DNA from 3 places in the Variovorax palleresanus genome. Region 2 is predicted to be linked to each of the others. Evidence: riboswitches for the same ligand, from Rfam matches in the RefSeq annotation. Region 2 holds a riboswitch; each other region holds the start of a gene.
The links. A riboswitch is a leader RNA that binds a small molecule or an ion and turns the genes downstream of it on or off. The one in region 2 is predicted to bind cobalamin.
Positions count from the first base shown of each region.

Region 1: linked by a shared signal. The riboswitch ahead of ACJ7Z0_RS02445 (TonB-dependent receptor) and the one ahead of ACJ7Z0_RS05125 (TonB-dependent receptor domain-containing protein) in region 2 are both predicted to bind cobalamin.
Region 3: linked by a shared signal. The riboswitch ahead of ACJ7Z0_RS02455 (cobyrinic acid a,c-diamide synthase CobB) and the one ahead of ACJ7Z0_RS05125 (TonB-dependent receptor domain-containing protein) in region 2 are both predicted to bind cobalamin.

Region 1 is NZ_JBJNVP010000001.1:506,782-516,995, forward strand. It holds gene ACJ7Z0_RS02405 (ABC transporter substrate-binding protein) at 1-10, opposite strand, end outside; gene ACJ7Z0_RS02410 (DUF1868 domain-containing protein) at 178-993, opposite strand; gene ACJ7Z0_RS02415 (TonB-dependent receptor) at 1,035-3,704, opposite strand; gene ACJ7Z0_RS02420 (ROK family transcriptional regulator) at 3,800-4,960, shown strand; gene ACJ7Z0_RS02425 (porin) at 5,046-5,771, opposite strand; partial or broken gene ACJ7Z0_RS02430 (IS3 family transposase) at 5,886-6,458, shown strand; gene ACJ7Z0_RS02435 (TIGR04325 family methyltransferase) at 6,534-7,304, opposite strand; gene ACJ7Z0_RS02440 (Rossmann-fold NAD(P)-binding domain-containing protein) at 7,450-7,731, opposite strand; cobalamin riboswitch at 7,861-8,122, shown strand; gene ACJ7Z0_RS02445 (TonB-dependent receptor) at 8,248-10,214, shown strand, end outside.
Region 2 is NZ_JBJNVP010000002.1:272,289-282,502, reverse strand. It holds gene ACJ7Z0_RS05165 (malonate--CoA ligase) at 1-330, shown strand, start outside; gene ACJ7Z0_RS05160 (phenylacetaldoxime dehydratase family protein) at 384-1,445, opposite strand; gene ACJ7Z0_RS05155 (carbon-nitrogen hydrolase family protein) at 1,463-2,512, opposite strand; gene ACJ7Z0_RS05150 (AraC-like ligand-binding domain-containing protein) at 2,683-3,645, shown strand; gene ACJ7Z0_RS05145 (universal stress protein) at 3,685-4,110, opposite strand; gene ACJ7Z0_RS05140 (sulfite exporter TauE/SafE family protein) at 4,187-5,008, opposite strand; gene ACJ7Z0_RS05135 (cell division protein ZapA) at 5,291-5,638, opposite strand; gene ACJ7Z0_RS05130 (DUF904 domain-containing protein) at 5,635-5,859, opposite strand; cobalamin riboswitch at 5,929-6,177, shown strand; gene ACJ7Z0_RS05125 (TonB-dependent receptor domain-containing protein) at 6,271-8,211, shown strand; gene ACJ7Z0_RS05120 (bifunctional adenosylcobinamide kinase/adenosylcobinamide-phosphate guanylyltransferase) at 8,257-8,838, shown strand; gene ACJ7Z0_RS05115 (ABC transporter substrate-binding protein) at 8,835-9,704, shown strand; gene ACJ7Z0_RS05110 (FecCD family ABC transporter permease) at 9,719-10,214, shown strand, end outside.
Region 3 is NZ_JBJNVP010000001.1:517,298-527,511, reverse strand. It holds gene ACJ7Z0_RS02480 (ferredoxin-like domain-containing protein) at 1-77, opposite strand, end outside; gene ACJ7Z0_RS02475 (vWA domain-containing protein) at 99-710, opposite strand; gene ACJ7Z0_RS02470 (magnesium chelatase ATPase subunit I) at 779-1,873, opposite strand; gene cobN (cobaltochelatase subunit CobN) at 1,873-5,736, opposite strand; gene cobW (cobalamin biosynthesis protein CobW) at 5,756-6,817, opposite strand; gene ACJ7Z0_RS02455 (cobyrinic acid a,c-diamide synthase CobB) at 6,890-8,206, opposite strand; cobalamin riboswitch at 8,388-8,642, opposite strand; gene ACJ7Z0_RS02450 (PepSY domain-containing protein) at 8,655-10,172, opposite strand.

The DNA of each region.
Region 1 (10,214 bases), on a different contig from region 2:
CGTTCTTCATCGGCACCTGCGCATGCGAGGGCTGGAACGCAAACGCGGATGCAAGCACCGAGGCGCACCTGGCGATGGCAAGGACATGCCGCCGAAGGCGGGCGGCCCATATGTGCGCTTTCATGCGAATTTCACCCGTCTCCGGAAGATGACAGTGCGAGTTGAGCAGAACAGTTTTCAAGCCTGATGAACGACCCTGAACGCGAACATGTCGCGAAACGCGCAGAACTGAAGCTTGCGAATCAACAACGGCTGCCCGAGTTCTGAAACATTGCGCGCCCAGTTTTCGCTCGCCTGGAGCATCTCGGCCGATTCCTCGGGCGTCAGGAACTGGTGCAGGTAGCCGAGCGTCAGGTGATATTGGTAGCGCTCATGGTTGGCGTCCCGCAGGCCGGTCAACCGGGACAGCTGTCCCCGCACGGCATCCAGCCGGTTCTTGGTCTCCGCGCGAGCGGGCTTGAGCTTGATCTGGAGCGTGCCTTCGCTGCGAAGGGCAGGTTTCCCGTCGACGACAAAATCGTAGGGCTCCGTTGTTGTGGCGTCCAGCGCCCGCATGCGCTCGGCATAGATGCGCGTGACAGCCTCCATGGGCGTATCGGGCGAGAACTCGCCGGGCCACCTGGGCCTGCCGCGATCCACCTCGTTCAGTCCGACGAAGACGGTGACGTGATAGCTCGACGGCGGCAGGATGCTGAGCTTCCTTGCGAAAGACTGGCGCGGCAGGTCTCGATAGACGTCCAGCAGCCGGTCGAACATGTCGAAGTCGGCACCCTGCTGCCCGACGTGCCCGATGAAGGTGTTTCCGGCGAAGGGCTGCACGGTTCCGTCGGCCCTGAACTTTCGACCGACGTCGTGGGGTGCACGGTGCGGCTGCACGGTGTGCGCAGGCGCCTCGCTCGATGCCGATTCGGCACATACGGCACCGGTGCCGGCGAGAGCCGCAACGCACCCCACGGCGGAGCCGCGGGACAGAAACAGACGACGCTGAAGCATGGTGGAGATCCTGCTGAAGTGTGGATAAGGAAGAGCGAACATCACAGCTTGTAGGTAAGGCCGACGAGAACCGAGGGCGCAAGCTTCCATGCCGATTGGACGTACTCCTGCGAACGGCCGAAGTTGTATTGCATGCCCTGGCCCGTGAGGTTGAGGATGTCCAGCGTCAGGCTGAGCTGCTTCGAAACGTCGTAGGCGATCTGCAGGTCCACATTCCTGGTGGACTGCTGGTAGCGGTTCGCATAGAAGCCCAGCGCGCTGTAGTTCGGGAAGCGGTCGTCCCAGAGCTTGCTGACGTAGTTCCAGGCGATCTTTGCGTGCAGCGGACCGCGGTCGTAGTAGAGCGCGATGTTCGCGATCTTCCTTGGCTGCTGCGGCAGTGCGGCCAGCTTCGTGGTCGATCCATCCGTCAGCGTGACCGGATAGTTGGCGTGGGTGAAAGTGGCGTTGGCGCTGATGCCCAGGCCATTGAAGGGAGCCGGCAGGAACGTGAGGTCCTTCGTCGCTCCGAGCTCGATGCCCGACAGCCTGACCAGCCCGTCCACATTGCGTGCCTGCGTGACCAGCACCGGTGTCGACACGCCACTGACCTGCATCTGCTGGGTTTGTCCGTAGTTGAAGATCTCGTTCTTGATCTCCTTGTAGAACGCCGCGACGGAAACGATCCCTCGCCCGTTGTCGAGATACCAGTCGTGGCCGATGTCGACGTTGTTCGACAGCCGTGGTTTCAGATCGCTGTTGCCCTGCGAAAGGGTCGCGACGCTTCCGCCGGACGCCAATGCTCCTCCGCGAGTCGCCATTTGATCGAAGCGCGGCCTGCCCATCGTTTGCGACAAGCCCACCCGGAGCTTGCTGGATGACGTGGTGTCGTAAACGGCAACGACCGAGGGAAGGAGCTTGTCGTAGTCCTTCTTGGCCGACACCGGATTCCAAGCGCCATTGGTGGAAAGGAATCCATTGGTGTTGAAACTCGTGTGCTCGAACCGCAAGCCGCCCGCCAGCAGGAAGCGGTCCGTCTTGTACTGGCCTTGGGCATAGGCGGCATAGACGTCTTCGCGGTAGCCGTAGGTTCCGCCGTACTGCGCGGCCGTGTCGATCGCAGCCTGCACCCTGCCGGCGTTGGCGGCAAATGCCGCATCGGCAAGGCCCGGATCGATCACCGGAATGCCGCTGCCGTTGCAATTGAAGCCGCAAATCGTGCCCGAGCTGACGGCAGCCAGGCTGTAAGGCATCCCGCTCCATGTCGAGCGCGAAAAGGAGGTGTCGGCGCGTGTCGAAACAAAACGCGCGCCCAGGCCAAAGCCAAACCCTCGGCTGTCGCTCTCCATGTTGCGGCGCGTGTTCGCCTGCAGGTCGTAGACCGTCTGCGCGTACTCCGTGGCGTCTTCCCGGTGGTAGTTCAGCGGGTAGCGAGCCAGGTTGCCCGCATCGAGCGGTTTCACTGCGTTGAACACGGGCGTCGCACCGCTGGTGTCATAGTTGAAGGACATGCCCTTCTGCACGAAGTTGTCCCAGGTCTGGGGGTTGGACACGGACGACCGGGAGACGCTTCCCCGCACGTCGGCCGTCCACCCCGGCTCGATTTCATAGGCCAGTTCGCCATTTGCGCCGTAGAGCATCCGCTGCCAGCGCAAGCGCCCCAGCTGGGCGGTCTGATCGATCGAGTTCAAGGTGCCCGACGTGGGCGTCTGATTGGCATTGGCAGCCGTTCCATTCACAGCCGCGACGAGGTCGTTTCTGTTGGATTTTTCGTTCTGCTTGAGCATGTAGGCGCTCAGGTGGCCAGACAACGGCCCTTCCGGCCTCCAGTCCAGCCGCGTCGTCAACCCAAGACGCTCGCGCTTGTTGTCATAGTTGTACCAGCGCCGCTCGGTCGGAACCGCATAGCCGTTGCCGGAGTAGGGCGTGGAACTGCGTTTCCCGTTGCGGTCATACCAGTTCAGAGTGCCTCCGGATTCGATTTGCGGCACATTGATGCTGCGGCTCCAGTAGCTGGCCGTTGTCAGCAAGCCGAATTCGTTGTGATCGCCGAAGCGCTTCGCCCACTTGCCCGCAGCCTCACCGCCTGGCTTCGAGCCGCCGTACTTGTCGCCCATCAGGTTCTGGCCCAGCTTCGCGGATACGTCGACCGTGTTGTCCGGGAGCTGGAAGGCGTTGGCGGTGACGATGTTGACGATGCCGCCGATCGCGGCGCCATCGCTTTGAGGCAGAAAGCTCTTCGTCACATCGATTCGCTGCGCAATATTCGACGGAAGCATTTCCATCAGTATCTGCCGGCTTCCGATGTCTGCTGTCGCAAAGGCGAAGCCGTCGATCTGCGTGACGTTGTAGTTGGCATTCAGTCCGCGAATGATGACGAACCGAGGCTCCCCCTGATAGCTCAGCGTGTTGACGCCGGTCACTCGCTTGAGCGCATCTCCGACGTTGAAATCGGGAAGCTTGCCGATCTCGTCGGCGGCGATGGTATCGACGGCCACCGCGGACTCCTTCTTCGCGGCAATCGTCTTTGCGTTGGACGAGCGCACCCCCGTGACCACCACGGTCCCCAGCGAAGGCTCCGACGTCGGTGCCGCAGCTTGCTGCGCGTTTGCTGCGGAAGCAGCGAGAACAAGAAGAACAGCTGCGGTGATCGTCGATGGCCGACCTGCAGGGTGAGCAGTGGCGTGGCGCCTGCCGGGCGGCTTCTGGATCGCGGGACTTGGGCTTGACACGGGAACGCTCCTCGAGGGGTTTGGTTTGGAATGGCAATTACTTTAAGTTCATTAAATTAAAATAATGTGACATCCCGCCGCCTACACTCCGTTGCATGACCGCAGATCGCCAAGCCACGACGCTCAGACCGCAGTTCCTCCGGCGCGAAGGAGCATCTCCCGTCAATCCCAATGAACGCGCACTCCTGGACGCCATACGCCGATCCGGAACCATTTCGAGGGCCGATCTCACGCGCGCTTCCGGCTTGAGCGCGCCGGGGGCCAAGGCACTCATCGACAGCCTCAGCGAACGCCAGCTCATTGAACTGGGCACGCCATCGATCCGTGGACGAGGGCAGCCGAGCGCATCCGTCACGCTGGCACCGGATTTCGCCTACTGCATCGGCACGTCGGTGATGGTCGACGGCTTCGGCGTGACGCTTTCGAATTTCTCCGGACAGCTGCTCGAAACCCACTTCACGCCAACGTTTCCGATGCGCCTTGCGGCCGTGGCCACGGGGGTGCGCAAATCAGTCGGGATGATGCTCAGGAAACATCGCATCGATCCCGAGAAGGTGTTCGGCATGGGACTGAGCATGACGGGGCCGTTCATCGGCAGCGGCTCGCGCGTGAACCCCCCGCTGTCCATGCCCGAGGAGTGGATGCAGGAAGAATTGGACGCGTACTTCCGTGCCCGCCTGGAGATGCCGGTGTGGCTCGATAACGACGCAAATTGCGCGGCGATCGCGGAGAGCCTGTTCGGCGTCGGTCGATGGGCATCGAATTTCGTCTATCTGCATTTCACCGACGGGCTGGGCGGAGGCGTCATCAAGGAAGGCAGAGTGGTGAAAGGCAGCCACGGCAATGCAGGCGAGCTGGGCCGCATCTTTCCTTTGACCGGCTTGAAGCGCCCGAGCCTGGAAGGACTGCGACAGCAGGTGGCCCAGCGCGGCCGTGATGTGCCGAACATCGAAGCCATGCTCGCGATCTACGACCCCGAATGGCCGGAGATCGAAGCCTGGCTGGACGAGGTCGGCCCGGGGCTGTCCATCGTCATCGCGGCCATCGCCGCGCTATGCGATCCGCAGGCTGTCGTGTTTGGGGCGAGACTTCCTTCCGATCTGGCCCATCGCCTCATTGCCAAGGTGGACCTCCAACAACAGGCGCGGCGCGACGCGCCCATGCCGGACCCTCGACTGGTCGTCTCGGAAGGACCTCGGGATGCGGCGTCCATTGGAGCCGCGAATCTGCCATTCAAGGAACACTTCTTTCTGTGAGCAGCAGGCATGCTTTCGCTGAAATACCGACCGTACGACAAGGCCGAAGAGACCGAGGCGGCAAGGCTCGAGCCTGCCGCCGCCTTCAGAAGTTGTGCTGAATGCCGGCGCCCACGGCGCGCACCACGTCATTGGCGACACGATTGTTTGGATCGCTTCGATCAAGGAAGGCGTACAGGTTGGTGCGTTTGCTCAGGTTGTAGAGGTAGCCCAGCTGGAATCGCTTGAGCTTGGCATCGCGATTGGTCTGGACATCCTTGGTCATGTAGTTGCCGACGAGCTTCCCGTTCCCCAGGTCCCAGGACGCACCGACGTAATGGACATCGGTCTTGCTCCGCGCTGTCGGACCGCCCTGAGTGTTGTCCCGGTTGAAGAGCACCCATGCACGGATGGCGCCGAAGTCGTATGAGGCAACAGCCATCCACTTGTCTTTGACGTCATTGACCAGGGCGCCGCCCCGTTTCTTGTTCTGCCCATAGCCCACGCCGAGGCCCAGCGGCCCACTACCCTCACCGTAGCTGAGCGATACGTCGGCTTGCTTGTAGTCGCTCTCGAAACGCACAGGCGTGTTGGCGGCCTCCGTGATCCCATCGCCGTTGAGGTAGTAGCCCGCGCGAAACACAAAGTTGTTGACGATGGGGCTCGCATAGCCGATGGCATTCGACTCCCGCGTCCGTGCGTTCAGGATCGAGGTGCCCACGGCGGTTGCACCGGCATCGTGGATGACGAACTCGGTATGTCGCGTGACGAGTGCGTACAGCGGTGTCCGCCGACCATCAATGAAGCCGCGAGCGGCGACGTGCAGTCCCACGCCGCGTCCATCGCACTGGCCTTGACGATGGACCCGGTGCGTGAGCTCAGGCCAAACCGGAACGGGTGCTCAGGTCAAACTGGAATGGGTGCTCAGGGAGCATCGGAATACGCACGGTACGGCTCCTATCTGGGGGAGATCAGTCCGGCGCCCGAGAACCTCATCAATCGCGACTTCCACGCCGCAGCGCCGAATGAGAAGTGGCTCACCGACATCACCGAGTTCCAGATCCCGGCCGGCAAGGTGTACCTCTCGCCCGTCATCGACTGCTTCGATGGTCTGGTCATCAGCTGGTCCATTGGGACGCATCCAGACGCTGAGCTCGTCAACACGATGTTGGATGCGGCCATCGAGACGGTGGTCGAAACTAACGACCGGCCCGTTGTCCACTCAGATCGCGGCGCCCACTATCGCTGGCCTGGTTGGCTATCGAGGATCGCAGATGCGAAGCTCATTCGCTCGATGTCTCGCAAGGGGTGCTCGCCTGACAACGCTGCATGCGAAGGCTTCTTCGGTCGGCTGAAAACGGAATTGTTCTACCCTCGGGACTGGAGGGCCGTCTCGGTCGAGCAATTCATCAAAGAAGTTGATTCTTACATCCGCTGGTACAACGAGAAGCGGATCAAGATCTCCCTTGGCTCTCGCAGCCCCATCGAGTACCGAGAGAGTCTTGGACTTGCGGCGTAGAACCAGTCCAAGTTTTTATCCGCACCCCCGCCGGGTGAGTTTTCCGTGGCAATCAACACCGAGCTGGCACCTTCATCAAGCCAAATCGAAGCAGCAACCGGCGTAGTACGGCTTGTCGCCGCCCTCGACGAATGGCACTTCGATTGTCAGGACCTCGTTGCGCCAGGCATCGCGGCGCTTGTAGCCAGCGCTTCTGAGTTCGGCCCACAGTTCTTCGACGTGCTGGATGCGATAGGGGCAGAACGCAATGCCGATGCTGTTGATCGTGTAGAGCGTGCGTTCGGGGTGCACCGCCGTCGTGTTCAGCACGATGCGTTTCGGCTTTACTGCGAGAACGGCCAGGATCTCGGCGATTCGCTGCGGCAAATACTGCAGGCTGCCCGAGGCATACAGTACGTCGCAGCCGCTTGCATCCTTGTAATCTATGGTGAAGTCCATCTGGGCGGGCGCGTCGCGCTGAACGGCCAGCTCTTTCCCTGTTTGCACCACGCCGGGGACGTCGCAGACTGTCCAGCGCAGGTCATCGGGATAAGGCAGAACACGGCGAAACGCGTAATACTTTATTCCCACGTTGCCGCCCAGGTCGAAAACGCGCCGCATGCCATCGTCGAACGATCTTCCGAGCCAAAAAAGGCCGGGATAGTCGTAGAAGTAAATCTGGTGGCTGTAGAGCTCACCAGCCGCCTTGGCGTTGCTGTATCCCACAGCCTTCGAATCAGGCGCCCCGGCCTCCGCGGCCGCAAAGCTCTCAAACGAGCCCATGAAGAGGTTTTCGGTTTCATTGACGAGGAACTTGCGCCGATACGCGTGGACGCGGTAGCGCAAGGGCAGCAGGTTGGCAAGCATGAGCTGGTTTCCTCTTTGGCTGAAAGAACACCACTGCGCGACGCCCTAACGGCGCGCCGCCGCGGAGAACTGCGATCTCCGAATCCTAGCGATTCCGGCCAGATCTTGGTGGCACCGTCTCCGAACGCGAGTTCGGGCCACCACATCACCGGGAAAATGCCAGCGTGACGAACTGCTCAGCTTTTGCTAGGGGGCGAATGGGGCTGCCTGCAGCTCGCCGATGCGTACCGGCGCGGCCGACCGGGCTCGCTTCGAGCATGTGGCGGTAGCCCGCGCCGCGCTTGCCCCAGCGCACCGCTTCGGCCATCACGCGCAGCGAATTGCCGCGTTTGGAAATCTGGTAGGCGTGCAGCGAGGCGTCTGCGGCTGTCGAGCGGATCAGCGGCAGGCCGAGCAACTGCTCGGCGGGCGTGGTCGCCAGTGCCACGTCTTGTCGAACTGCTGCATCACATCCACAAGAGCCTGTTCAACCTCGGCCGTCTGCAATTTCTGCATCAGAGCCGTTGGCGCTTCCTATAATCCGCCCGGTCGGTAGAACCCTCCTTGCTGGAGCGATCTCCGCCACGGTTCGAAGGTGCCCCCCATGCCGGAAATGGTTTGGGAGGTTAAACGGGAAGCAGGTGCGCGCGTCGATGACGCGCAATGCCTGCGCTGCCCCCGCAACGGTAAGCGGATAGAGAAGTTTCGAGTGAGCACCTGCGGGTGTTCGCAGCCACTGCGCTTGAATCGAGCGTGGGAAGGCGAGGCTTCTGTTGTTGTGCGCAAGCGCATGACAGCAACCCGCGAGCCCGGATACCGGCCTTCGCAATCGCCTTCGGACGCTGCGGGAGTGCGTTTGTCCGGGCTGCTCGGCACCTGCGTGCCGGGTTGGCATCGGCTCGTGCAATTGCAGCGTGTGTCTCTTGGAACAGCCCAGCGGGAATGCGGGCTAGAGGAACAGCATATGCACAAGCCTGCCGAGCTCGGGATCCGGCCCCGGGTTTCAGGTCCTTTCACGACCCGACACATCACGATCCCGGGCCTTGTCGCCTTGCTCGCCAGCACGTCTGCGCTGGCGCAAGAGAGCTTGCGACCGATCGAGGTGACGGCCCCCCGGCAGGATCAGGCGCCAGCGCTTCAGGCAACAACGACCGAAGTTGCCGGCAGGCTGGGCCTGAGCGTGATGGAAACGCCGGCTTCGGTCGAGGTCATCAGCCAGGAAACCATGGAACGGCGTGGCGCACGGACTTTCGAGGAGGCCTTGCGCGGCGGGGTGGGCATCACTGCCGGTGGAGCGCCCGGATCGCCATCGGTGATCTCGACGCGCGGCTTCACCGGAGGTTTCATCACCTATCTGTTCGACGGCGATCGCATTGCAGTGCCGACGATGGTGAGCCGGCCCCAGGACACCTGGAACTATGAGCGCATCGAAGTCTTGAAGGGCCCCTCGTCGGTGCTCTACGGTGAAGGCGCCATCGGCGCGGCCGTCAACTTCGTGACCAAGCGACCCGACCGCAGCAACCCCGGGGCCGAGGCCATGTTTTCCTATGGGAGCTTCGGCACGGCCAGGGCCGGCGTCGGCCTGGGTGTCAACGTGGGCGAGGCCAGCGCTTTCCGACTGGACTTCAGCCACCAGCAGACCGGTGGGTACATCGACCGCAACAAGCAGCGCTACGACAACCTCACCATGGGCTTCAGCACGGCATTGACGCGTGAGCTCACGCTTGAACTGTCGATGGACTACGCCAGGGACAGTGCGCTGTCCTACCAGGGCACGCCGCTCGTGCCGCGCGCCTATGCGCTCCAGCCGACGGACATCGTCAGCGACGCCAGCGGGCGATTGGTCGATCGCGGCATCGCGTTTCGCAACTACAACTTCGACGATGCCGAGATGAGTGCGAACAGCCTCTGGACGCGCGCCAAGCTCAGCTGGCAGATCGCGCCGGAATGGAAGCTGCGCAACCAGCTTTCCTACTACACGGCGGACAGGGCGTGGCGCAATTCGGAGTCCTTTGCCTTCGCTGCGCCGGGCCGCATCGTGCGCGACCTGGTCGGCATCACGCACGACCACCAGATCCTGACGAATCGGCTCGATCTCACGAACACGTCGCCGATCGGGGGAATGAAGAACCGGTTCGTTGGGGGGCTTGAATACACGAAGACCGACTTTTCTTCCAACCGCGACTTCTCCAACGGATCGACCGCAGCCAACAATGCGCTCTCGGTGAGCGAGTTCGCCACCATCCCGGGACGCTACGGCAACTTTGCCGCGAACCCCGCCCTGTTCGCGGGTGCCGGCAATCGCACGATCTTCGACGCACGGATTCCCACGGGATCCATCTTCATGGAAGATGCCCTGTCCGTCAGCGACCGATTGACCCTCGTGGGCGGCTTGCGGCAGGACTACGTGAAGCTGGCGCGCCAGAACATGGACCTCAACACCGGGGCCCGGGCATCGTTCACGCAGAAGTACAAGCCCACATCGGCGCGTCTGGGCGCGGTTTTCGCGATCGACCACCACACTTCGGTCTACGCCCAGTACTCGAACGCGAGCGCGCCGGTCGGTACGGGCAACCTCCTGCTGCTCTCGGCGGCCAACGCCGCCTTCAGCCTCTCGACGGGCAAGCAGCTGGAGCTCGGCCTCAAGCAGTCGGCGATGGAGGGCCGCCTTGACTACACGCTGGCGGCCTACAGGATCGAACTCGACAACGTGCTGTCGCGCGATTTCAGCAACCCGACGCTCACAGTCAACAGCGGCAAGCAGTCCGCGCAGGGCCTGGAACTCGCCGCGGTCTGGAAGGCGACACGCGAGCTGACACTGAGCGGCAATCTCGCATGGGTCGATGCGAAATTCGACAGCCTCATCGAGGCCGGCAACGTCTCGCGCGCGGGCAACACCCCGCCGAACGTGCCGGGCGCGGTTGCCAATCT
Region 2 (10,214 bases):
GTCGGGCGCAGCAAGGACCTGATCATCAGCGGCGGCTACAACGTCTACCCGGCTGAGATCGAGGGCTACATCAATGAGCTCCCCGGCGTGGCCGAGAGCGCCGTGGTCGGCGTGCCGCACCCCGACTTCGGCGAAGTCGGCGTCGCCATCGTCATTCCCAAGGCGGGCGGAGTGCTCGACGCCGATGCCATCGTTGCGGAACTCAAGTCGAAACTCGCGAACTTCAAGATTCCGAAGCGCTGCTTTGTCGTCGGCGAACTGCCGCGCAACGCCATGGGCAAGGTGCAGAAGGCGCTGCTGCGGGAGCAGCACAAGCGGCTGTTCGCCTAGGGCTTTTCCTTGGCGGCGTCCGCGGATTCCGGCGTGCGGCGCTGGGCAATGGGTCAGCCCACGCCCACCCCGTTCATGAGCCCGCTGCGCGCATGGCAGTTGATGTATTCGTAGCTCTGCTCGTCGGCCTTCAGCACCGACACCTCGTGGTACACGCGCAGCTGCAGCTGGAAGTTCAGCGCCTGCACGTAGCGCATGAAGCTGCCGAAGATCGCGACGTGCGTGGGATGCGATTCGGCCCAGCGTTCCATGTCGGCGAGCGAGCGCCAGAAGCTCAGGCCGAACGATTTTTCCAGCGGAGCACCCTTGCCGTCGAGGTGATGCATGTAGCGGTTGCTGTAGCAGCCGATGCCCAGGCCCTGGTCGCGCAGGAAGTTCATGCCCTCGCGCAGCACGGGTTCCATTTCGCCGAGATAGAGCGAGCGTTCCTGGCCCGTGGTGTCAGCCCACTCCTGGCCGGAGCGGATCATCGCGATGTTCTCGTGGCCTGCCACGCGCACGCGCTGCCCCGGTGCGGGAGCGCCGGCGATGATGGCGCGCGTGCCCGAAGGCGCCATGGCATCGGTCTGCGACAACGGGATGCGGTCGCGCATCGAACCCCAGTAGCCATGCTCCTGCAGTTCGCCGCTCACGCCACCCATCACCACGCCCACGCCTTCGAGGCGGTCCGGCGTGTTGAACATGGTCTCGAAGTGCTCGGCGCGCGGCGAAACGATTTCGCGGAAATAGCCGAGGCCATCCGCCAGCCGCTCGTCGGAGCGCCACCAGGCATCGATGCCGGGTGCCCCGCACCAGCGAGCGTGCGCGGCAGGGTCGTCCCAGTAGGCGATGGCGATCATGTTGTCGTAGCCGTCGGCATCGACATGATGCGCGAAGTCGTGATGGCCGGGGCCGTCGGGCAGGGCGAAGCCGGCCGTGATCTTCATCAGCGCCGCGCACGCGCGGCCGCGCATTTCGGCCCCGCGCGACTGCACCCCGAAATAGCCCATCACGACCTGCTTGACCTCGGCCGGCGCGCGTGCCGACCAGACGGGGTAGGGCGGCGCGTAGTCGTCCTCCACGCGGCGGTGGCGCGTGCGGGGACACTTCAGGTGCTCGGCAATGGCGGATTCCATGGCGTGGCTCCGGTGTTTCAGGCGGCCAGCGGCTGCTGGCGCGGCGCCGCTGCCGGCTCGGGCGTGGCGACGATGGCTTCGAAGGCACCGCCTTCGACCTCGGGCGCGCGCTGCAGCACCACGGGCTCGCGGCGTGTCTTGTTCAGCAGCAGTTGCGTGACGTCGGGGCGCGAATAGTGGCCGCTCGGGTCGGCTGCCGCCTTGGCGAGCGCGATCATTCCCAGGTCGATGTCGGCGATCACCAGCCCTTCCTGGTCTTCGGCCAGCGGCGTGCCGAGCGGCGAGCCGTCGGGCGCGTAGATGCGCGCAAAGCCGCCGCCGACGCGCAGCATCTGCTGCTTGCCCGCGTCGGTGCACATCAGCTCGCTCATCGCCTGCGACACGGTGGCGCACGGCGCCACGACGAAGCACTGGCCCTCGGCCGCGTACACCTGGCTCGCGGCGTTGTTGAGCTCGGGGCCGAGCGCATAGGCCGCGCCGCGGTAGAGCGAAAAGCTGGGCCAGGCGCCGCAGTGGATCTGCTCGTTCTGCGCATACATCGCATACTTGCTGAGCGGCTGAAGATGCTCCCAGCACGAGAGCGATCCGACGTTGCCGATGGGCGTCTCGACCACGGCCAGGTCAGAGCCGTCGCCTTCGCCGAACACGGTGCGCTCCACGTGCGTGGGCTTGAGCTTGCGGCGCGTCTGCACCGTGCTGCCCTCGTCGTCGAACAGCGCCTGCGCAATGTAGAGGCTGCCGGCGGCCTTTTCGCTGTAGCCCAGCGAAACCCAGATCTTGTGCTTGCGCGCGGCTTCCCTGATGCGGTCGAACTCGGCGGAGCCGACGACCAGCGCATTGTCGTGGTAGCGCTGCACGAACTGCATGCCCCAGGCCGGCGAGTCGAGCCATATCCACCAGGGGTAGCCGGGCACCCAGGTTTCGGGAAAGGCGATGAGCTTCACGCCCTGGCCGGCCGCCTGGGCCATGAGGTCGATGGTCTTGTCGATGGTGCCGTCGAGGTCGAGAAACACGGGCGCGGCCTGCACGGCGGCGACGCGGAGCTTGGGATGAACGGTGGTGGGCATGGCGGGTCTCCAGAAACGGGGTGATGAAACAACTTCGCACACCTGGCACCGGGTTTGCGCGGTGGCATGCGGGTTGCTTCAAGCGTAGATTCGCCGCCGCGAAACGCCTTGATCCGAACTTGCGGCGTTCTTGTTCCAGCGTTGCATGCCGACTCCCCCAAGGACCCCCGATGAACCAGTTGCTCAGCACCGACGCCGTCCCGCGCGACCAGCGGCTCGCCTACTGGACCGACATGATCTGCAACGTCTACGTGCAGCTCGGGTGCGATCCGGTGCGCGAACGGGGCGCGGGCAACTTCGAAGGCAGCATCCGCCAGCACACGCTGCCGAGCCTGGACGTGTCGGTGGTCAAGTCAGGGCCGCAGAAGGTCATGCGCACGCCGGGGCACATCTCGCGCTCGGGCGACGATTACTTCCTGGTCAGCATCCAGGCGCGCGGGCAAGGCGTGGTGCGGCAGGATGGGCGCGATGCCGTGCTGGCGACGGGCGACTTCGCGCTGTACGACAGCACCCGGCCGTATGAGCTGCTGTTCGACGATACCTTCGAGCAGATCGTGCTCAAGCTCCCCGGCGAACGCCTGCGCAGCGAACTGCACGATACCGAAGCCCTGACGGCCACCACGGTATCGGGACGCGAGGGCGCGGGGCACCTGTTGCTTGGCATGATCCGCACGCTGCGCGAAGACATCGACACGCTGCAACCGGCCTCCGCGCTCGCGGTGGCCAACGGTGTGCAAAGCATTCTGGTTGCGGGCCTGCAGACGTTGCCCGCGGCGCGCTCGCCGGGGCTGAGCAGTCTCACGGCGTACCACCTTGCGCGCGTGAAGCGCCGCATCGACGAGCAACTGGCCGATCCGTCTCTTTCGGTGGGAAGCCTCGCGGCGGAGCTCGGCGTGTCGGCAAGCCACATCCACCGCGTCTTCAAGAGCGAGCCGCTCACGCCTTCGCAATACATCTGGGAGCGGCGGCTCGAAGCCTGCAGCCGCGACCTGCTCGAGCCGCGCCTGGCCGGGCGGCCGGTGGCCGACATTGCCTACGGCCGCGGCTTCAATGACGCGGCGCACTTCAGCCGCGCATTCCGAGAACGCTTCGGCTGCTCGCCGCGCGAGTGGCGGCAGCAGCGCGTTCAATAGAAAGAAAAAAGAAGGCTTGGCGCCTGCCTGCCTACCTACTTACTGCACGAGCAGCACGGTGGTGTCGGTCTCTGAAATCACCTTGGTGGCCACCGAGCCCATCAACGCACGGCCGAAGATGCCGTGGCCGTGGGTGCCGAGCACGATCAGTTCGGCGTGTGCCGCCGCTGCCGACTTGAGAATCTCTTCGGCCGCGTGGCCGTGGCGCTTGTCGACCGTGTAGTTGGTCACGCCGTTCTCCGCGAACCGCGCCTTCACGGGCTCGATGACCTTGGCGTTTTCTTCGGCGTAGTAGTCGTCGACCACCTCTTTGCTGAGGTGGCGCGCGACGTGGCCCGAGATGCCGGTGCAGACATGCACGATGGTCAGCTCGTGACCATCCACGAACATGGCGCGGTTGGCGAGGATGTAGCTGAGCGCCTTTTGCGTATAGGCGCTGCCGTCGACGGCGATGAGGATTTTCATGCGACCGTTATACGGCCGGGGCGCCGGCGTCGCAACGGGTGTCACCCGGGACCCGAGGGGTTTTCGGGTGGTGGGCCTAGCCTTGCAGGCCCTTCCAGAGCATGTAGGCCGCCAGCAGGTACAGGATGCTCGCGAACACGCGCTTGAGCTTCTTCACCGGCAGGTTGTGCGCCGCCTTTGCGCCCAGCGGTGCGGTGAGCACGCTGCATACCGCAATGACCGCCAGCGCCGGCAGCCAGATGTACCCGAACGAGCCGCCCGGCAGGCCCTGCACCGACTGCCCGCTGATCACGTAGCCCAGCACGTTGGCCACCGCGATCGGAAAGCCGAGCGCCGCGCTGGTGGCCACGGCGTTGTGGATGGAGATGTTGCACCAGGTCATGAACGGCACGCTGACGAAGCCGCCGCCCGCACCGACCAGGCCCGAGATGAAACCGATGGCGCCGCCCGCCGACAGCTGCCCCGCGGTGCCCGGCATCTGGCGCGTGGGCTTGGGCTTGCGGTCGAGGAACATCTGCGTGGCCGAGAAGCCAACGAACAGCGCGAAGACGATGGCCAGTACCGTGCCCTTGAGCAGCGCGAACACGCCGAGGCTGCCCAGCAGGCTGCCGATGACGATGCCGGGCGCAAGGCGCCGCACGATGTCCCAGCGCACCGCGCCGCGCTTGTGATGGGCGCGCACGCTGGACACCGAGGTGAAGATGATCGTGGCCATCGAGGTGGCAATGGCCATCTTCACCGCAAGATCGGAAGCAACCCCGCGATGGCCCATGATGATCGTGATGAAAGGCACCATGAGCATGCCGCCGCCGATGCCGAGCAGGCCCGCCAGAAAACCGGTGCCCAGGCCGAGCGCGGCCAATTCGGCGATCAGGAGGGGGTCGAGCAGGGAAGTCACGCAGCGGGGCCTTGAAAAAAAGCAACGGCCCCGTGCAGTGCATGCAGGGGCCGTGTCAACAGAAAAAGGTGTCTGCAAGTGGGCGCCGAACCCGCATCCTGAACCAGGGTTCAGGTGGGCGAGGGCAGCAAGACTTCGGGTTCATCTAACGCGAGATGATCACGCCCGTCAAGCGATGTACCAAGCCCGGCTCCGGAGAGCATTGGAACAAGGAAATATTAAGCCCGACGCGCACCGCAGACAGTTCGGATTTTACGCCTCTGGCGGACCGGACGCGGCCGCTCAGAGCAAATGATCATCGCCCGCGAGGGCTTGATCGAGTTTCTGGATGAGTTGCGCGGCCTTGGCATCGGCTTCGCCGGCCTCGCCGATTTCGCCCACGGGAGCCGCGGCAGCAGGTGCGGATGCCGCTGCAGCCGCGGCGGCGGTCTGTTGCGCGGCCAGGTCGAAAGCCAGGTTCAACGAGGCCAGCACCGCGATGCGGTCGCGTGCTTTTACCTTGCCCGCATCGCGGATCTTGCACATGGCCGCGTCCACGCGATCGACGGCTTCGCGCAGCTGCGCCTCGCCGCCGTCGGGACAGCCGAGCAGATAGCTCTGGCCCATGATTTGTACTTCGATCTGCTTCATGCGGGGGAATCTTCGGAAGGTGGTTCGGCCGGCAGCCGCTCGAGCAGTGCATCGAGGCGCGTGCGGGCCGCGGCAAGCCGCGACTTGAGCGCGTCGCGCTCGCGCGTGAGCGCTTCGACCTGCTCCTGCAGCAGCGCATTGGTGCGCTGCACCTCTTCATGACGCACGAGCAGGCGTTCCACACGCTCGGCGATCTGGTCGATGGGGCTGGAGGCGGGCATGGTTGGCGATTGTAGTTTCCCGCCGAACAACGAACGGCGCAACTTTTGGCTTACTGCGCCGGCAGAGGCCCTAAAATCCTGCCCGTTGGTGCCTGCGGCGTGGTTCACACGCCGCGGTTCAACGGGAAGCAGGAGTGAACGCTCCCCGGAAACGGAACCGGGCCGAAGCCGCCTGCGCTGCCCCCGCAACGGTCAAGCAGTCGACGCCGCAAGCGTCAACCTCATCCATTCAGCCACTGGGTGCCCTGAAACAGGCACCTGGGAAGGCGGTGGGGTTGCACTGCCAGCCCGGATACCGGCCAACGAGGCGGCTGCCGCATGCGCGATCGATTTCGATGCATGAGGCAGCCATTGCGCCCAAAAGTTGGCGGGGAGGCCGGCGACGGGCATAGACGTTCGTTCGCTCCATTCATGACTTCCTGTGGTCCCCTTTCCCTCGGCCGTGTTCCCGCGCGCCGTCGCCGCCTTGCCTGCCTGCCGCTTGCGCTGGCCTCCGCTTTCGGCGGCATGGCCCTGTTTCAGCTGCCCCTCGCGGCGCATGCGCAGCAAGTCGTGGCCGCTGCCGCACTCAGCGAAACCGTGGTCACGGCCAACCGCACGCCGCAACCGCTGTCGGACCTGGTGGGCGACGTGTCGGTCATCGACCGGCAGACCATCGAGCGCAGCGGCGCGGTCGGCGTCGCCGACGTGCTGGCGCGCCTGCCCGGCATCGAGATCACGCGCAACGGCGGCGTGGGCAACACCACCAGCCTCTACATTCGCGGCGCGGAGACGCGCTTCACGGCCGTGTACGTCGACGGCGTGCGTGTCGATTCGCAATCGACCGGCGGCGCCGGCTGGGAGAGCATTCCCCTCTCGCAGATCGACCGCATCGAAGTGCTGCGCGGCCCGGCTGCAGCCGTGTACGGTTCCGACGCCGTGGGCGGCGTGATCCAGCTCTTCACCAAGCGCGGCGAAGAAGGCGTGTCTCCTTATGCGGGCGTCGGCTTCGGCAGCCATGGCCTGCGCAAGGCCGAAGCTGGCGTGAGCGGAAAGTCCGGCGCGCTGGACTATTCGCTGGGTGTCGCGCATGAGGAGAGCAGGGGCTTCAACGTGCAGCCTCTGGACAAGCGCACGCCCTCGAGAGACGGCTACACCAGCCCCGATCGCGACGGCTACCGCAGCAACGCCGGCAACCTGCGCCTGGGCTACCAGCTCACCCCCGACCAGCGGCTCGACGCCACGCTGCTCTACAGCGACATGGAAGCGGGCTACGACGCACAGGTCAGCTCCAGGGCCCGCCCACCGATCCAGTTCAGGAACGACATCGGCAACAACACGCTGCGCACGGCCGGGCTTTCGTGGTCGGCGAACTGGAACGACATCTACAGCACGCGCGTGCAGGTCACCGATTCGCAAGCGGTCTACAAGACGCAGCCTTCGTTCTATCGCACCGAGACGAACCTTCGCGGCTACCTGTTCCAGAACGAATTCCGCTTCGGCCCGCACCTGGTGACGGCCACCCTCGAACGCCGCGAAGACGCGCTGGAAAACGCGCCGACCCTCTTCACCGGCCTGCTCTCCAGCAAGCGCTCGCAAGATGCGGTTTCGCTCGGCTACGGCTTCGTGCAGGGCGCGCATTCGCTTCAGCTGCACGTGCGCCGCGACGACGACAGCGAGTTCGGCGGCAAGACCACCGGCAGTGCGGCCTACGGCTTCTCGATCACGCCCAAGCTGCGCGCCACCGTGTCGTCTGGAACGTCTTTCCGCGCCCCCACGCTGTACCAGCGCTTCAGCGAATACGGCACGCCCAGCCTCAAGCCCGAGTCGGGCCGCAACGTCGAACTGGGCCTGCGGTACACCGACGGCGGCACGCATGCGGGCATCGTGGTCTACCAGAACCGCGTTAACAACCTGATCGTGTTCGACACCAACTGCCGCTCCGGCTTCGGCTGCTATGCCAGCACCGCGCGTGCCCGCTACCAGGGCGTGACGCTGTCGGGCGGCCATCGCATCGGCAACGTCACCTTGCGTGCGTCGGCCGACTTCCAGGATCCGCGCGATTTGGACACCGACAACCTGCTGGCGCGCCGCGCCCGCCGCCACGGCACGCTGGGCGCCGACTGGCGCGTGGCCGGCTGGACGCTGGGTGCCGAGATCCAGTCGTCGAGCAAGCGCTTCGACGATGCCGCCAACACCCGCACCCTGAGCGGCTACACGGTGCTGAACCTGGTGGCCAGCACGCAGATCACGCGCGACCTTGGCCTGGTGGCGCGCGTGGACAATGTGGGCGACAAGGACTACACGCTGGCGCGCGGCTACGCCACCGGCGGCCGCAACGCTTACCTCGGCCTGAAGTGGACACCGCAATAAGCCAACCCGACGCAAACGGCGAACTTAGCGCTGATGCCCATGCCCATGCCCATGCCTGAGCACGAACTCATCCTTGGCGGTCAGAAGAGCGGCAAGTCCCGGCGCGCAGAACAGCGCGCTATTGACTGGCTGGCCGAAGCGCCAGCAACGCACCGCGCCGTGCTCATTGCCACGGGCCAGGCCTACGACGACGAAATGCGCGAGCGCATCGCACGTCACCAGGCCGACCGCGCGCAGCGCGTGCCCGCCATGCGCACGGTGGAAGAGCCCATCGAACTCGCGCGCGAAATCGTCACCCAGAGTGCGCCCGACACGCTGGTGGTGATCGACTGCCTCACGCTCTGGCTGACCAACCTCCTGATGCCGCTGCGTTCCGAATCGGCGCGGCCGATGACGCGCACGCCGGCGACGCATATCGCCATGCTGCTCGTCGCGCTGCGCGAAGCACGCGGACCGGTGGTGCTGGTCGGCAACGAGATCGGCCTGGGCGTGATTCCGCTTGGCGGCGAAACGCGGGCCTTCGTCGATGCGCTCGGCCGACTCAACCAGGACGTGGCGGCCGCGTGCGGCCGGGTCACGCTGATGGTGGCCGGATTGCCGCTGACCTTGAAGGCGCCTGCCGCATGACAAGACACTGGATCCTTTCTTTCTCCCTCGCCGTCGGCCTGGGCGTTTTCGCATTGGCGGCGAATGCTCTCGACGTGGTCGACGAGCGCGGCGTGACGGTGACGTTGCCGCAGCCGCCGCAGCGCATCGTCACACTGCTGCCGTCATTGACTGAAGGGGTCTGCGCACTGGGCGCGTGTTCGCGGCTGGTGGGCGTCGACAACTATTCCAACTCGCCGAACGCGGTGCTTGGCTTGCCTCGACTGGGCGGCGGAATCGATCCCAACGTCGAAGCCATCGTCGCGCTGCGGCCCGATGCGGTGCTGCTTGCCAAGTCGTCGCGCGTGACCCAGCGGCTCGAGGCGCTCGGCCTCAAGGTGGTGGTGCTCGAACCCAAGAGCCATGCCGACGTGCGGCGCGTGCTCGACAAGCTCGACCAGGTGCTCGGCACCCACGAGGCCGCGAACATCTGGCGCGCGATCGATGCCAGCGTGTCGGCTGCCGCCCAGTCGCTGCCCGCCAGTGCGAAGGGCCAGCGCGTCTACTTCGAGGTCAACAGCGCGCCCTATGCGGCCGGCGAGTCGTCGTTCATCGGCGAGACGCTCACGCGCCTGGGCATGAAGAACATCGTGCCGGCTTCGCTCGGACCCTTTCCCAAGCTCAACCCAGAATACGTGGTGCGCGCCAATCCCGACCTCATCATGGTCAGCGTGCGCAGCGCGGCGGGCATGGAGCAGCGACCGGGCTGGAGCGGCATCCGCGCGGTGCGCGAGGGGCGCATCTGCCGCTTCGATGCCGCAGAGGCCGACGTGCTCGTGCGGCCCGGCCCGCGCATGGACGAGGCCGCGAGGCTCATGGCCCGGTGCATCGCGGAGAAGGCCGGTTGAGCCGCGCGGATCTCATGCACACGCGTCATCGGCGCCGCGTCTGGCTCTTCGGTATAGCCCTGCTTGGCGTGGGTAGCGCATTGGCGGTGTTCGGCCTGGGCATCGGCAGCACCGGCTTCCAAAGCCTGCTGGCGGCGCGGCACGATGCGGTGGCGCTGCAGATCGTCTGGGACATCCGCCTGCCGCGCACGCTCGGCGCGTGGCTGGCGGGTGCATTGCTCGGCCTCGCGGGTGCGGTGGCCCAGGGGCTGTTCCGCAATCCGCTGGCCGATCCTTACCTGCTCGGCAGCGCATCGGGGGCCTCGCTGGGTGTGGCCGTGGCGCTCATGCTGTTCGGCGGCTCGGCCGCCAGCATGCAATGGGCGATGCGCCTGGGGCTCACCGGCGCGGCCTTCGTGGGGGCGGTGTGCGCGGTGATGCTCACGCTGATGCTGGCGCGTGGCGTGCAGCAGACGCTGCGGCTGCTGCTCGCCGGCGTGATCGTCGGCGTGGTGCTCGGCGCCGCCAAGG
Region 3 (10,214 bases), on a different contig from region 2:
GGGCACCTGCCCTTGGCGGCAGGGCGCAGCCAATCGGCGAGCAGCGCGGTGGGCGCTGGGTGAGCTGCGTGGGACATGGTTCTACTTTATTCGTGGGGTCACTCGGGTCGGCTGGCGAGGCGATGTTCCGCGCCCCAGCGCTGCGCCCAGTCGGCGCAGCGGCCGATGGCGCGCGCGGCTTCGTCGAAATCGATGATGACGACATGCCGCGGGGCCTCGGGTGCCGCCGGCTGCTCCAGCGTCCGGCCATCGGTCAGCAGCCAGAGCCAGGATTCGGCCGGGCCGTCGCGACGCTCGGCGCGGCGCAGCACCTTGTCGGCCTGTGCCAAAGCATGCGCCAGCGGCGTGCCCCCGCCACCGCCCAGCGCCCGAACCTTTTCCCTGCAAGACGCGCGCGCCCGACCGGGCGGCAGCCGCAGCTCGACGCCCTGACCGCCAAAGCTCAGCATGGCCACACTGTCGCCGGCGCGCGCTGCCTGCTCGATCAGCCAAGTGGCGTGCCCCTTGGCCAGTGCCAGTCGCCCGCGCTGGCGCATCGAGCCGGAGGTGTCGAGCACGATCAGGTGCAGACGCGCCGGTTGCACCGAGCGCTGGGTGTAGCGCAGATGCCCGCCTTGCAAAGGCTGCGGGCCCTTGGCCAGCAGGGTGGGCAACCATGCGATGGAAGCCCGCGAAGGCCCGGCATCCGGATGTGCAGGCGGCGCCAGCAATGGCTGCCGAGCTGGATTCAGCCACCGCAGACCTCCGCGCCCGGCGCGCATGAGGCGGCTGCGGTGGCTCACGCTTTTTTTGCGGGCCACCCTCCTTCGGGCAGCACGCGGGCAGTGGCTTCGGGAATCGGCGGCAGCGCACCCCAGTCGCCCATGGGGGAACTGTTGGCGGAGGGTGCGGAACTGCCGGTGGATGTCGGCGCCGCCTGCCGCATGTCGGCTTTCGGCTCCGGCGCCGGGCTGCTCCTGCCCTCCTCCCGTCGATGGGCCAATGCCAGTTCCGCCACCGCATCGACATCGTCCGTCGTGACTTCGGTGCGGCCCTCGAATGCAGCGAGCGCACGCGCCGCTCTCAGCATCACAAGGTCGGCCCGCATGCCGTCCACGCCAGCCGCGAGCGCGCATTCCGCAGCGCGCTGCAGCACGGCATCCGACCACGCCAGGCGCGCCAGCCCGGCGCTGGCTGCAACGACCGCCGCAGCCAGGCGGGCCTGTTCACCGGCATGTGCTTCGGCCACCCCAAGCGGGTCTTCGTCGAAGCGCAAACGCGCGCGCACGATCGCCATCCGCTGCGCGGCCTCGCTCGGGTTGGCCAGCGCCACCGACAGGCCGAAACGATCCAGCAACTGGGGGCGCAGTTCGCCTTCCTCGGGATTCATGGTTCCGACCAGCACGAAGCGTGCGGCGTGCTGTTGCGAAATGCCGTCGCGCTCGACGGTGTTCACGCCGCTGGCGGCGACATCGAGCAACGCGTCGACCAGCGCGTCGGGCAGCAGGTTGACTTCATCGACGTACAGCACGCCATGGTGGGCGCGCGTCAAGAGGCCCGGTGCCAGGCGCAGCCGCCCATCGCGCAGCACGTCCTCGACGTCCAGCGTTCCCACCAGCTGCTCGACGGTGGCGGACAGCGGCAAGGTGACGAAGGGCGCAGCCGATGAAGCGGGCGTAGGCGGCAGCAACGCGGCCAAGGCCCGCGCCGCGGTCGACTTCGCGGTGCCGCGCGGTCCGCTGATGAGCACGCCGCCGATACCGGGGTCGATGGCCGCGAGCAGCAGCGCGCGTTGCAACATGGGTTGACCGATCAGCGCACTGAAGGGGAAGGTCGTGCGGCCGGCGGGCTCGAGCTTCGGGCCGGCGATCGCTTCGGTGGAATGGGGTGTCATCAGAGCGGCCCTTCGCCGTGGTCCTCGAGCCGGCGCTCCAGCGCCAGAAGGTGGTGTTCGATACGTTCGCGGTGGTCGCCGGCCTCTTGCCACAAGCCGCGCCGCATGGCGTCCAGCAGGCGTTCGCCAATGCTGCGCAAGGCCAGCGGGTTGTGCCGCTGCAGGAACTCGCGCGTCTTGTCGTCGTGCAGGTAGGCATCGGCCACCAGCGCGTACTGGTGATCGCCGACCACGCCCGTGGTGGCGCTGTACGCGAACAGGTTGTCCACGGTGGCGGCGATCTCCGCCGCGCCCTTGTAGCCGTGCCGCTGCACGCCGTCCAGCCACTTCGGGTTGACGGCGCGCGATCGCACCACGCGCGCGACCTCTTCGCGCAAGCTGCGGATGCGCGGCGACCCCGGCACGCTGAAATCGCCGTGGTAGAGCGCAGCCGGTGCGCCCGCAAGATGCGCCACGGCGGCCGCCATCCCGCCCTGGAACTGAGCGTGATCGGCAGCGTCGAGCACGTCGTGCTCGCGGTTGTCCTGGTTGTGCAGCACCGCATCGAGCTGCCCCAGACGTTGCTCGAACGAGGCGCGCGCGGCAACACCGTGTTCGCCCTGCCCATAGGCAAAGGCACCGGCCTGCAGATAGGCCTGGGCGATGTCGGCACTGTGTTGCCATCGACCGCCGTCCAGCACCTCCTGCACACCCACGCCGTAGCCGCCAGGGCGCGGGCCGAACACGCGCCACGTGGCCTGGCGCTGCGCCTGGTCGACGGGCTGGCCGGCCGCCAGGGCCTCGGCGGCCTCGCGCCGCACGCGGGCACGGATCGGGTTCACCTCGTCGGATTCATCGTCTTCGCTGATCGCGGCCACGGCGCGCACGGCCGTGTCGAAAAGGTCGATCACGTTGGGAAAGGCATCGCGGAAGAACCCCGACACGCGCAGCGTCACGTCCACACGCGGCCGATGGCGCACAGCCATCGGCAGCACTTCGATGTCGATCACGCGCGCGCTGCCGTCGGCCCACTTCGGCCGCACGCCCAGCAGCGCGAAAGCCTGCGCCACGTCTTCGCCGCCGGTGCGCATGGTGCTGGTGCCCCAGACGGACAAGCCCACCTCGCCAGGCATCGCGCCGTGGTCTTGCAGGTGCCGCTCGATCAGTCTTTCCGCCGCGGCCGCACCCATGGCGTAGGCCGTGGGCGTGGGCACGGCACGGGTGTCGACGCTGTAGAAATTGCGTCCGGTGGGCAGCACATCGGGCCGACCGCGCGACGGCGCGCCGCTCGGGCCAGGGGGCACGAAGCGTCCGGCCAGGCCTCGCAGCAATTGCGTCATTTCCTGGGGGCCGCAGGCATCGAGGCGGGGGGCCAGCACCTTCTTCAGGCGCTGCAGCACCGGTGCCGCATGCGGCCAGTCATGGACATCGAAGGCATCGTGCGCAGCGCCCGCCCGGGTGTCGCCGGACACCGCCTGCGCCGCCACCAGGCGCGCGGCCAGCAGTTCCAGCCGCTCGCGCGTGTGGCCGGCGTGGCGCCATGCCTCGGCACTGAGCGCTTGCAACTCCTTCGGACGCGGACCATGCCACGGCGCGGCCCAGTCCGGCGCCAGAGCGCTGAAGCCGTCCGCGCCCTCCACGCCAAGGTCTTGCGCCAGTGCGACCAGCAGGCTCTTCTGGCTGGCGGCCGTGCCGCCCGGAAAACGCGCCAGCGCCAGCAGCGTGTCGATGCGCTGGCGGCCTTGCGGCGAACGCCCCAGAACATGCAGGCCGTCACGAATCTGGGATTCCTTGATCTCGCAAAGATAGGCGTCCAGCCCCTTCAACAGGCTCTCCCGGGCACTCTCGTCGGTCGGCCGCGCGAAACCCAGTTCCTCGTGCAAGCCTTCGCGCACGGTGCGTCCGAGGATGTCCTCGCGCAGCAGCCGCGCGCGTCGCGGGTCGAGCGACAGGGCTTCGTAGTACTCGTCCATCTGCCGCTCCAACTGCTGGAGCGGGCCATAGGTCTCGGCGCGCGTCATCGCCGGCATCAGGTGGTCGATGATCACGGCCTGGGTACGCCGCTTTGCCTGGCTCCCTTCGCCCGGGTCGTTGACGATGAAGGGATAGAGATGCGGCAGCGGGCCCAGGATGGCGTCGGGCCAGCACGCCTCGCTCAGTGCCACGCTCTTGCCCGGCAGCCACTCGAGATTGCCGTGCGTGCCCACATGCACCATCGCGTCGACCGCGAAGGCGCGGCGCAGCCAGAAGTAGAAGGCCAGGTAGTGGTGGGGCGGCACCAGGTCCGCGTCGTGGTAGGTGGCCGCCAGGTCCACGGCACGCCCGCGCGCCGGCTGAATGCCGACGAAGACGTGACCGAAGCGCAGGCCGGCAATCGTGAAGCGCCCGCTGCGCAGCGACGGCTCTTGCTCGGGCGCGCCCCACCGGGCGTTGACCGCCGCCCTGCTGTCGGCGGGCAATCGATTGAAATCTTCCAGGTAGTCGGCCAGGGAAAAGCTCTGCGCGGCGGGCCGGCCGCCATTGGCGTCGCTGTCGTTGGTGATGCCGCGCAACAGCGCTGCGATCAGGGCGTCGCCGCTGGCGGGCAGATCCCCGGTCAGGTACCCCGCGGCCCGCAGTTCCTGCAACACGACCACGGTCGACGCCGGAGTGTCCAGCCCGACGCCATTGGCGATGCGCGCATCGTCGATCGGGTAGTTGGCCAGGATCAGCGCGATCCGCTTGTCGGCGTTGGGCTTGTCGCGCAGCACGCACCAGCGGCGTGCCAGTTCGGCCACGAAGGCCATTCGGCCGGGCTCGGCCTGGTAGCGAAGCACATCGAGCTCGGTGTGCTCGCAGCGCCGGGCCATGCCCTTGAAACTGATGGCGCGCGTGAGGATGCGCCCATCCACCTCGGGCAGTACCACCTGCATGGCCAGATCGCGCGGCGCGAGGCCGTGCGGGTCGGCCAGCCATTGCTCCTGCGTGCCGCCGGCCGTAATGAGCTGCAGCACGGGGGCGTCCCCGGCCAGCGTGGCCAGCGTCGCCAGTGACGGGTCGCCGTCGCCTGCGCTCCCATCGTCGCGGCCGTCGATCGACGCCACCGCGAAGCTGGTCGCGTTCAGTACGATCGCCACGCGGTGTTCCGCGACCAGCGCCTGCACCGCGGCGTGGCTGTCGGGGTTCTTGAGCGAATCCACGGCGAGGGCCACCGCGTTCAGGTCGGCGGCCGACAGCGCTTCCAGCATGGCGTCGAACACCGCCGTGTTGCCCGCCTGCAGATGGGCGCGGTAGAACAGCAGCAGCGCCACCGGCGCTTCTGCCTTCCAGGTGGCGCAGCCGGCAGCCTCCCGTGGCCGATAGCGCACGGCCGAAGGCAGGGTCACCGGCTGCAGCGGCCGGCTGCCCAGCCCGAACGCCGCATGGCCGATCAGCGAGAAGAAGGCCTTCGCATTGTCGAGCCCTCCTTCGCGCAGGCACCGCCAAAGATGGCGGCAATCGTCATGCGGCGCGCTGCTGCGCATGAGCAGCTGCATGTCTTCGGAGGCATCGCCCGAGAATATCGCCAGCCATTGACCGCGTTCGCGTGCCGAGGACATGGCGCGCTCCACCAGGTAGGCCCAGTCGCTCGGGGCACCCAGATGGTCGATCACCACCACGCGGGCATGGCGCAGCACGTCGTCGACATACATGTCCACGGAAGCCGGCTGTCGAAGCCACATCAGGTTGGCCAGGCGCACGCTGGGATAGTCGGCGCCCATATGCCCGGCCGCGTCGGCGAGCAGCGACAGGGTGGTGTCGGCGGCGCTGAGCACGACCACCGAGGCGGGCGTCTGCGCCACGCGCACGACGCCCTGGCCGCCGTCTTCGACGTGGCCGCCGGGGCGGGTGGACAGCAGATGCATGAGGGCTTTCGGCGACGCGTCAGGCCACCGCGGCCACGTCCAGCACCGCGTCCAGTTCGGCTTGCAAGACCGCCGCATCGAGGCCTGCCCCGATCAGCACAAGGCGCGTCTGCCGAACCTCGTCGGCGCGCCATGGCCGGTCGAAGTAGCTGTCGAAGCGCGTGCCGACGCCTTGCACCACCAGCCGCATCGCTGCGCCGGGCAGGGCGACGAAGCCTTTGGCCCGATAGATCTCGTGGCGCTCGACCAGACTCTGCAAGGCGGCCAGCAAGCGGCCGCGGTCAGGGACCTGCAGGGTCACCGAGACCGAGTCGAAGGCGTCGTGGTCGTGGTCTTCCTCCTCGTCGTGGTGAGTCTTGCGCTGGTCGATCGCATCCTCCACCGCCCGCTCCATGCCCAGCAGCACACCCAGGTCGATGCGCCCGTGCTGCGCATGCACCAGCTTCACGCCTGTCGCGGTCTCGGCGCGAATGACGGCCTCCACGCCGGCCAGCGTCGCCGCGTCGAGCCCATCCGTCTTGTGCACGACCACCAGGTCGGCGGTCGCGAGCTGGTCTTCGAACAACTCCGACAAGGGCGAATCGTGGTCGAGGTTTTCGTCGGCGCGGCGCTGGGCATCTACCGCCAGCGGGTCGTCCGCGAAGCGGCCGGCGGCGACGGCCGGTGCATCCACCACCGTGATCACCGCGTCCACCGTGAATGCGTTGCGCAGCGCCGGCCATTGGAAGGCCTGCACCAGGGGCTTGGGCAGGGCCAGGCCCGAGGTCTCGATGACCAGGTGATCGATCTGATCGCGCCGCGCGGCCAGTTGCTCCATCACCGGCGCAAACTCTTCCTGCACGGTGCAGCACAGGCAGCCGTTGGCCAGCTCGAACAACTGGCCGTCCGGCGCCCCGGTCTCGTCGCAGCCGATGCCGCAGCCGCGCAGCAACTCGCCGTCGATGCCCAATTCGCCGAACTCGTTGACGATGACCGCGATACGCCGGCCCTGGGCGTTCTGCAACAGGTGGCGCAGCAGCGTGGTTTTGCCGCTGCCGAGAAAGCCGGTGACGATGGTGGCGGGGATCTTGCGGCTTTGCATGGGCGTGGGCGTCGAGGTTTGCATGGGCTGTGGTGGTTCTGTGGGGTCGCGTGCGGCGTTGCCAGCGCGCGATCAGGGCTTGAACAACGCGGCGATGGCCGCCGGATTGCTCGGAAAGTACAGATGCATGAAGGACGCGAAAAGGCGTTTCTGGCGGAAGACCGCTTCGGCTTGGCCGTGGTGGCGCCGGGCCCGCGTGTGCAGTGCAGCCGGCGCGCGCGTGTCGATGCGGGCGTGATGAAAAGTGTGGCCGCGGACCTCGCCTTCGGGCAACTCCAGACTGTGCATGCCGAGGTTGACGAGCCGGTCGGACATCGCGCCCTGCCCGGGCAGCAAACCCAGCATGGGCGCCTTGTGGCCGGCAGCGTCGCTCAGCGACTCCAGCAGCACCAGCATGCCGCCGCACTCCGCGACCATCGGGCGACCCGCAGCATGGTGCGCAGCGATGGATTCGCGCGTCGCTGCATTGCCCGCCAGCGCTTGCAAGTGCAGTTCCGGGTAACCGCCCGGAAGGTACAGCGCGTGCGCCTCTTGCGGCACCGGTTCGTTGGCCAGCGGCGAAAAGAAGCACAGTTGCGCGCCCAGCATACGCAGGAGCTCGAGATTGGCGGAATAGACGAACGAGAAGGCGGCATCTTGCGCGATGGCGATGGTGACGCCGGCGAGCGAGGCGGGCAGACCTGAATCCGAAGCCGAGCGCAGCGGCGCGTTGAATTCCACGGCAGGCGGCATCGGCAGCGCCCCGTGCTCGGCAAGCGCAAGCGCGGCGGCTCCGATGCGCTCGGCGATGTCGTCGACCTCGCCGGCCTGCACGAGGCCGAGGTGACGCGACGGCAACGCGTAGTGCCCGCCGCGCGGCAGCGCGCCGTACCAGGCCATGCCGGCCGGCAGGCTCTCGCGCACCATCTGCGCATGGCCCGCGCTGCCCACGCGATTGGCCAGCACGCCCGCCAGCTGCAGGCCGGGGCGATAGGTCGCCAGCCCGTGGGCGACTGCACCAAAGGTCTGCGCCATCGACGATGCATCGATCACGGCCAGTACCGGCAGTCCGAAATACAGCGCCAGATCGGCACTCGACGGCGCTCCATCGTGCAGCCCCATCGCGCCTTCGACCAGGATCAGGTCGGCCTCTGCAGCCGCACGGTGCAAGAGCTCGGCGCAGTGCGCCTCCCCTCCCATCCACAAGTCGAGCTGCTGCACCGGCGCGCCGCTGGCACGCTCGAGGACCATGGGGTCGAGAAAATCCGGCCCGGTCTTGAACACGCGCACGCGCCGGCCCTGGCTGCGATGCCAATGCGCCAAAGCGGCAGTGACGGTGGTCTTGCCTTGGCCCGAGGCCGGGGCCGTGACCAGCAGCGCGGGACAGCTGAAGTCTGCGGGTGCAATCATCCCTCGACCCTCATCGGCCTGCCGGCCACTCGCAGCGCGTGAACGCCACCGCACAGCGGCATACAGCGGCGTGAGCCAGGACCATGTCGCCTGAAGGGGATGCGTGTCATAGAGAAAATACCGCGCCAGCCATGCTCACCCGCTTCCCCGCAGGTACGCACCACAAGGCGCGCCGTTCGCGCAGCGCGCCGCCTCGTTGGCCGGTATCCGGGCTGGCGAAGACGACCCGTGTTCCCTTCCCAGGCAGCGCAGATTGCGCGGATTCACCTAGTGGGCTATAGACACGAGCGGCGAGCACGAGGGCTCACGTTCGCTTACCGTTGCGGGGGCAGCTCAGGTTAGGGCGCGCGATGGCTTGCCGCGCCACCCCTCCTGATTCCCGTTGAACTGCTTCGACCGGAAAGACGAAGCGAGCACCAACAGGCTGATCATAGCGGAACACCTCCACTCATGCGGTGCGCCGCCCGGTTGTCTTGCGCGCCACCGCCTTGGGCACCAGGGCGCGCCAGCCGATGACGCACGATGTGATGCACAAGGCAATGCCCAGGGCCGACAGGATCAGCACCAACGCCTCGCGCAACCGAGGCCGTTCGCGCAGCGGCTCGAAATCGAGGCTGTGCAATCCCTGGTACATGAACCGCTGCCATCGTCCCGACCGGTCGACCCGCAACAGCACCCTGCCCGAGGCGGGATCGGCATAGAGGTCCGTGCCGTCGGACCAATGCGCGCGCCAGACCGGCAAGGGCCGGCCCTCCGAGGCTTCGGCCGAGCCTGGATTCTTCGCGTAGTAGGCATCGTCATAGCGATCCATCCGCACCACGCTCGACGCAGGCCTGTCTTCGCCACGCAGATGCCGCAGGACGCCCGACATCAGCGCATCTGGCAGTGCCGGATCCAATGTCGATGCGGCGCTCACGTCGTCAGCGCGCACCCACCACCGCCGGTCCGTGCCCTGGATTCGATACCAGACCTGCGCGCCGACTCGAACCCGCTCCAGTTCCAATGGCTGCGCACCGGCCTCGCCGGCCGAGACCGCAGCCAGGGCAAGCGGCGGCGCCAGGACCGCGTCCCGGCCAGGGCCGAGCCAGCGCTCGCGCTCGGAAGCCGACAGCCCGCGTGACGAGAACACGCCATAGGGATTCATCGACATCAGGCCCGAGAAGATCCAGGTGAGCGTGAACACCGCGGCGACCAGGCCCGCGATGTGATGCCAGCGCATCCAGAACTTGCGATAGGGAATCCAGCGCGTTCGGTTCAGGAACAACTGCCAGATGCCTAGCGCCAGTCCGGTCGCGGCCAGCACCACGCCAGGGATCGACAGCCAGACGACCACCTGGTTCCACGCCTGCGGAAACTGCCGCAGCACGGTCGGATAGATCCAGTGCGGGACCGCACCGATCCAGTTCCAGAACCGCTCGCTGCGGCGGGTGTCGCGCACCACTTCGGCGGCAGTACTCGAGACGTACAGTTCGAGACCGTCGTCTCCTTCCAGGCTGACCTTGAAGAGCGGACGGTATGGATCGAAGCCTTGCGGAACCGTCCATTGGTCACGCTCCAGCGCTTCGGCCGAAAGCGCGCGTCGGCCGCTGAAGGACTCGGCCACCTTCATGGCCTGCACGGCGCCGAGCGGGGCCGTCGCGGTGCCGGTGCGGGCATCGAAGGCTTGCCACTGCGCGGCCTTCGCCTGCCCGGCGTCGACCAGCAGTCGCCAGACCGGCTCTCCCGGGCCGGCCATGCCCAGGCGTGCCTCGGCGAAGCTCACGCCGGCCCGCCTGGCAGCCTCTTCGGCGGTCAGGCAGCAACCAGCGCCGAGCGCCAGAGGCTGCAACCCCGCGCGCCGCTCGGCCTGCGAGAGGTTCGGGAACGGCACGTAGTACAGCACGATCCCGGTGACGAACCACATCAGGAACAGCAAGGCCAACGAGATGCCGAGCCACTTGTGGATGAAGATCAGTGCGCGCTTCATGCCCGTGCCGCCGGCGCATGGCGCCGTGGCCTGAATGCAGGA